DNA from 2 places in the Streptomyces yatensis genome. Region 1 is predicted to be linked to the other one. Evidence: riboswitches for the same ligand, from Rfam matches in the RefSeq annotation. Region 1 holds a riboswitch; the other holds the start of a gene.
What was found. A riboswitch is a leader RNA that binds a small molecule or an ion and turns the genes downstream of it on or off. The one in region 1 is predicted to bind S-adenosylmethionine.

Region 2: another riboswitch for S-adenosylmethionine. It lies ahead of J8403_RS04670 (glutathione S-transferase C-terminal domain-containing protein); the one in region 1 lies ahead of thrC (threonine synthase).

Annotation. Positions count from the first base shown of each region.
Region 1 is NZ_CP072941.1:5,738,092-5,741,518, forward strand. Features, by position in the region: gene J8403_RS24175 (alpha,alpha-trehalose-phosphate synthase (UDP-forming)) at 1-283, opposite strand, end outside; gene J8403_RS24180 (glucosyl-3-phosphoglycerate synthase) at 402-1,349, opposite strand; SAM riboswitch class I at 1,542-1,683, shown strand; gene thrC (threonine synthase) at 1,702-3,012, shown strand; gene J8403_RS24190 (MoaD/ThiS family protein) at 3,009-3,287, shown strand.
Region 2 is NZ_CP072941.1:1,285,971-1,289,397, reverse strand. Features, by position in the region: gene J8403_RS04675 (Mut7-C RNAse domain-containing protein) at 1-56, shown strand, start outside; gene J8403_RS04670 (glutathione S-transferase C-terminal domain-containing protein) at 117-962, opposite strand; SAM riboswitch class IV at 1,294-1,440, opposite strand; gene J8403_RS04665 (PP2C family protein-serine/threonine phosphatase) at 1,596-2,741, opposite strand; gene J8403_RS04660 (Fpg/Nei family DNA glycosylase) at 2,825-3,427, shown strand, end outside.

The DNA.
Region 1 (3,427 bases):
CGGCGAAGACATCCGGCGCGATGTCGAGCATCCGCACCTGCTGGCCGCCGGTGTCACCGGGGTTCAGATGGCTGTCCCCGGCGCGCCGGGCCGCCTCGCGGTCATCCTCCCCGAGCGCCGCGCACACCCACACCGCGTTCGCGTCGGGGCCGATGGCGCTGAGGCCGGAGACCAGCCCGCCACCGCCGCGCCGGGCGGTGAGCGAGCCGTCCTCGCCCAGGGTGTACGAGACCGGACCGCGGTTGGAGGCGACCAGGATCGGAGCGGTGCGCGGAACTGCCATGTCGCGAGCCTAGCCAGCCACGACCCCGCGCAAACGTACGTACGGTTTCTTGCCCCGTAGGCGGTAGGGGGCGGCCTGTTTCCGACCAGTGGCCGCTATCCCGCGCCGCCCGGGTGCGTCACGCCGCGCGCCGCTCCGCGTACTCCGGTATCTCGATCATCGGCGGCCGTTCCTCGGTGTCCACGTCCGTGGTGCGCGGCTCGAAGCCGGTCTCGCCCCGGTCGAACTGGGTCAGCCGCGGCCGCACCAAATGGCCCCGGGCCAGCCGCAGCTGCGCGGTGCGGTAGATCGCGGCGGCCATCCGGCCCAGCGCCAGCCCGTCCTGGTGGCGGTGTTTGCGCACCCCGATGTCCACCTGGCCGAGCGCGTCGAGGCCCACCGTGTGCAGCGCGTCGACCAGCAGCCCCAGCTCGACCCCGTAGCCGACCGGGAAGGGCAGCCGCTCCAGCAGCGTGCGGCGGGCCGCGTACTCACCGCCCAGCGGCTGGACGAATCCGGCCAGCTGGGGCCAGTGCAGATTCAGCAGCGGGCGGGCGACCAGTTCGGTGACCCGTCCGCCCTGGCCCGCCACATCGCCGAGCGGGCGGTCGTACATGCCCTTCACCAGCTGCAGCGCGGGGTCGGTCAGCAGCGGCCCGACGATCCCGGAGACAAAGCGCGGATCGAATTCCCGCAGGTCGGCGTCGATGAAGCAGATGATGTCGCCGCGCGTGGCCAGCAGGGACCGCCACAGCACCTCGCCCTTGCCGGGCAGCGCGGGCAGCCGGGGCAGCAGCGAGTCGCGGGGGACGACGGTGGCGCCCGCCGCCGCGGCGACCTCGGCGGTGCGGTCCGTCGAGCCGGAGTCCAGCACCACCAGCTCGTCCACCAGCGGCGCCGCCTCGCCCATCAGCTCCCGGCGGATGATCGCGGCGATCTCGCCGACCGTGGCCTCCTCGTTCAGGGCGGGCAGGACCACGCTCAGGGTCGTCGCCGAGCCCCGCTTCGCGTCGAGCAGGCGGTCCAGCGGCCGGTCGTCGGCCGACCAGGAGCGGTGCTTCAGCCAGTGCTCCACCTCTTCCAGCACCTGTGTCTCTCCCTGCCGTGGTCGCTGTGATCCATCTCGCGCTTCGGACGGCTAGCTCAACCATCCGGGCCTTCGGTTACAGTCTTGAACAACGCACGTGACCGTCGTATGTCGGGGTCGACCTCGGTGTTTACCGAGGAAGCCCGTGATGATGCCGTGCTGACAAACGCCCGGGTCCGCCCGGTGCCATACCGCTCATCCAGAGGGGCAGAGGGAACGGCCCGTTGAAGCCCCGGCAACCCTCCAGCTGATCTCGCATTCCGCAGCGAGGCTCCCAGCTCGGGAAGGTGCCAATTCCGTCTCGTGGCGAAATGCGTCGCGAGGAAGATGAGGAGAAAGGGCCTCGCCATCCATGGCTGTGCAGTCAGTAGAAAGCTCAACTGTTTCCTCCGCGTCCTCCGCCTCCGACGCCTCCGGTGCCTTCGGTCCCGCCATCGCATTGTCCTGCCGGGAGTGCGGTGAGCGGTTCGATCTGGGCCCGATCTTCGCGTGTGAGGTCTGTTTCGGGCCGCTCGAGGTCGCGTACGAGCTGCCGGCCGGCGACCCGGAGGGGCTGCGCCGGCGGATCGAGGCCGGTCCGAACAGCATCTGGCGCTATGCCCCGCTGCTGCCCGTCCCGGCGGACGTGGCGGACCTGCCCAGCCTGCACCCGGGCTTCACCCAGCTGGTCAAGGCCGACAACCTCGCCCGTGAGCTCGGCGTCACCGGTGAGCTGCACATCAAGGACGACTCCGGCAACCCGACCCACTCCTTCAAGGACCGGGTCGTCGCCATCGCCGTCCAGGCCGCCCGCACCTTCGGCTTCACCACCCTCTCCTGCTCCTCCACCGGCAACCTCGCCGGCGCGGTCGGTGCCGCGGCCGCCCGGGCGGGCTTCCGCTCCTGCGTCTTCATCCCGCACGACCTGGAGGCGGGCAAGGTCGTCATGGCCGCGGTCTACGGCGGTGAGCTGGTCGGCATCGAGGGCACCTACGACGACGTCAACCGCTTCTGCAGCGAGCTGATCGGCGACCCGGTCGGCGAGGGCTGGGGCTTCGTCAACGTCAATCTGCGGCCGTACTACGGCGAGGGCTCCAAGACCCTGGCCTACGAGATCTGCGAGCAGCTCGGCTGGCGGCTGCCGGACCAGATCGTCATCCCGATCGCCTCCGGCTCCCAGCTCACCAAGATCGACAAGGGGCTGAAGGAGCTGATCGCGATCGGGCTGGTCGAGGACAAGCCCTACAAGATCTTCGGCGCCCAGGCCGAGGGCTGCTCCCCGGTCTCCGCCGCCTTCAAGGCCGGCCATGACGTCGTGCGGCCGCAGAAGCCGCAGACCATCGCCAAGTCACTGGCCATCGGCAACCCCGCGGACGGCCCGTACGTCCTGGACATCGCCCGCCGCACGGGCGGCGCGGTGGAGGACGTGAACGACGAGCAGATCGTCGACGCGATCAAGCTGCTCGCCCGCACCGAGGGGATCTTCGCGGAGACCGCGGGCGGGGTGACCGTCGGCGTGACCAAGAAGCTGATCGAGGACGGTCTGCTCGACCCGTCCCTGACGACCGTCGTGCTCAACACCGGCGACGGCCTCAAGACCCTCGACGCGGTGGCCCCCACCACGGGTCCCTCCGCCATCATCCGCCCCACCCTTGACTCGTTCCGAGAGGCTGGTCTCGCATGAGCGTCAACGTCCGAATCCCGACCATCCTGCGCACGTACACCGCCGGTCAGGCCGAGGTTCCCGCCGAGGGTGCGACCCTCGCCGAGGTCCTGGCGGATCTGGAGAAGAACCACCAGGGCATCGCGGCCCGCGTGCTGGACGACACCGGCAAGCTCCGCCGCTTCGTCAACGTCTACGTCAACGACGACGACGTCCGCTTCGCCGACGGCCTGGCCACGGCGACCCCGGACGGTGCCGGGATCTCGATCATCCCGGCGGTCGCGGGCGGCTGCTGACCCCGCGCCCACCCTCCTCACCTTTGGCATCGCCCCGTCCGGGGACAACCGGACGGGGCGATTCCGTGTGTGGAATCGCGATACAGTTGCCCGGATTCCCCGATGGCCCCCGGGCCGGAACCACATATGAGAACTCGTCA
Region 2 (3,427 bases), 4.5 Mb from region 1:
CCATCGTGACCGGGGCGATGAGCGAGTTCGGCGACGCCCGGGCCGCCCTGTCCTGAGCCGGGCCGCCCTGTCCTGAGCCGAGCCTCCGGACAGGGCGCCCGGTCCCGGACGCGCGCTCAGGACACGTCGTCCAGGAGGGCCTCCGGAATCGTGGTGTGGAAGGCCGGATGGGCGTGCAGCCGCCGCACATAGCCGCGCAGCCGCCCATGGCGGGAGACCCGCTGGGCCGCGTCGGCGTCCAGGTGGAGCCGGTGCTCGGTGTCGAGCTGGACGAGGGCCACCCACAGGTCCACATCGGCGGCGGTCAGCTCGTCGCCCAGTGCGTACGGCGCGGTCGCCAGCCTGCGGTCGAGCCGGCCGAGGGCGGTCAGCAGCCGCTCCAGCGCCGCGTCCCGGCACTCCGCCCCGGGCGCCGTCCCGGCCTGCCGGGCGGCGTGGGTGATGTCCTCGTCGAGGTGTTCCCGGAGGGCGTCGATGTCCGCGGCGCGGGGCGCCGGGCGCAGCCGGGGACGCCCCGGTCCGCCGCCGTCGCTCAGATGGCCGGCGAGGTCGCGCAGGATGTCGGGCGTGTGGTTGCTGACGACACGTCCGGTCCAGCCGTCGCACAGCGCGGGCGCGTCCACCGGTCCGCCGTAGCGGTGCCAGGTGGCCTCGTAGGCCCCGCGCAGTGCGGCGAACGCTTCGGGGGTGTCGTCCGGGAGGCCGACGAGGGTGGTGGCGACGGTGTCCCGCAGTCCGAGCAGATCGAGGGTGATGGAGACGCGCAGCGAGAGCGGACAGCTCGCGGAGAGATAGAGCCGATAGCGATGCGGCACCGGATAGAAGCCACCGGCGAGGTCGACGCCGATGCGGCTGCGGAAACGGTGCGGCGCGGCGGGCGGGGCGATCCGGGGGTGGGGTGAGCACGGGTCGGGGTCGAGAAGCGCGGCAGGACCTGAACTGACCGGAAACGTCTCGGACATGGCTCTCCAAGGCAAGGACGGAGCCCCCGGCCCGCCGGTCCGGGCGGCGCCGATGGCACAACGGAAGGGAAGCCCGCGCGGCGCGTTCGCCGGGCCGGTGCCGGGACAGCCCCGACTCCGGCGCGCCGGGCCGCGCTCGGTGACCGCGTCGATTCAGCCGGCTGGACTGGCGGCGCTGCAGACGCGCAGCAGGTCGATGTGCAGACGCCTGGTCAGCAGATGGCGACGGAGGAGCGGGGACCACGGCCGGGGACGCCGACGGGCGCCGCCCCCGTCGCTGTCGGTCCTGGGCATCTCACCGGTCCCATCATCGGGGGCTCGCGAGGCAGCGAGACCGCGCTTGTCCCGTCCACGCCGACGGAACCTGGTCGTCACCCGGGGGCACCCCGTCGCGGGAGAAGGGTTGCCTGTCAGCGAGCCGGGGCCGATGACCCATCCGAGCGGGGATTCCGCACGGTGGGCGCTGACCATCGTGACCGTCCCTGACAGTGTCGTCGCGCTCCGCGAGGGCGTCAACCCATGCCCAAGTGGCCAACGCGGGCCGCGGGCACGGTGGATACCGGCTCACCGGCTCGCTGGATACCTGCTCACCGGCTCGGTGGATGCCGGCTCGGAGGCACGGTGGACACCCGCTCAGCGGAACGGCCGCCGTGCGCCGCCGATGGCCCGCTCGACGAGGACCATGGCCGCGTCGTCCGCCAGCCGTCCCTCGGCATGCCGGACCAGGGCGTGGCGCAGCCGGTCCAGGTACTCGCCCGGGGTGGCGCCGTCCAGCGTCTCCATGGTCCGGTGCAGCGGAAAGAACTCGTTGTAGTGGTTGCGGGCCTCGACCACGCCGTCGGTGTGCAGCAACAGCCGGTCACCGGGCAGGAACGGAAAGGTCTCGACGCAGATCGGGGGAGGGCTGAGGAACTCCTCCAGGCCGAGCGGCGGCAGCGGGCGCGCCGGGTCCAGGGAACGCACCTTGCGCTCGCGCATCACCAGGGGCGGCGGATGGCCGCGGTTGATCAGCTCGACCAGCGACTCGTCCGACACCTGGGCGAGGAGGACGGTGACGAACTGCTCCTCCAGCTCCTGCGGGTCCTGGAGCTGGGAGCGGTCCAGCAGCTCGTACTCGCGCCCCAGCGCGGCCGCACAGCGGTGCATCACCTCGGCCAGGTCCTGCTCGTAGTGCACCGCCTCCCGGAAGGCGCCCACCACGGCCGCGGCGGACCGCACCGCGGCCAGCCCCTTTCCCCGCACATCGCCGACGATCAGCCGCACTCCGTAGCGGGTGCACATCGCCTCGTAGAGGTCCCCGCCGATCTGCGCTCCGCGCTCGGCCGCCATATAGACGCTGGCGGTGTTCACGATACCGATCCGGGCGGGCAGCGGCCGCAGCACCACGTTCTGGGACACCTCGGCGATCCGGCGGACATGAGCCAGCTCGCGGTCCCGGCGCACCCGCACCGCGCTGGTCGCCACGCTCGCCACCGCCACCACCAGCAGGGCCAGCAGATTCGCGTACACCATCTCGCTGCCCCACACGCCGTTGTGGGTGGCGGTGATCGCGCTCACCGCGGTGGCCAGCAGCGCCACACCGCCGGTGCCGAACGGCCCCATGGTCACCGCCGCCAGCGCCGGCGCCGGGGAGAGCAGGGGGCCGGTGTAGACGGTGTGCGCGGGGGAGAGCTCGATGCTGAGCACCGCCGCCAGGACCAGGAACGGCAGACACCGTGTGACCGCGAACAGCGTATGGCTGCGACCGCTCGCCCCCGGGGCGAAGCGCATGAATCGCATAACTTGGACCTTATCCGATGAAAGCCGCCAAAGGGGTGATTCTCCACAACGCGCGACGGAGGCCCCGGGCGTAGCCTGACGCTATGCCCGAGCTACCGGATGTCGAGGGGTTCCGGCGGACGCTGGCCTCCTGCGCCCAGGGCCACCGCGTCGAGCGGGCGGAGGTGGCCGACGCGGGCGTGCTGCACGGGGTGACCGCGCAGCGGCTGAAGCGCGATCTCAAGGGCCGCCGCTTCGCCGCGCCGCGCCGCCACGGCAAGTGGCTGATCGCCCCCACCGACGGGCCCACGGTGGTGCTGCACTTCGGCATGACCGGGCGGCTGGTCTGCGGGGCGGACTCCGAACCGGCCGGCCGGTTCGAGCGCGTCGCCTTCGACCTCGACGACGGCCACCGCCTCGGCTACGAGGACCAGCGCAAACTCCAGGGCATCTGGCTCGCCGCCACCGACGCCGACGTCGACCGGATCCTCGGCGATCAGGGCCCGGACGCGCTCTCCCTGAGCCGGGCCGATCTCGACCGGCTGCTGGCGGGGCGGCGCGGACGCCTCAAGGCCACCCTGACCGACCAGGCCGTGATCGCCGGACTCGGCAACCTGCTCGGCGACGAGATCCTGTGGCGGGCCCGGATCCATCCGCGGCGGCCGGCCAACGCGCTGAGCGACGACGAGCGCGACCGGCTCCACACC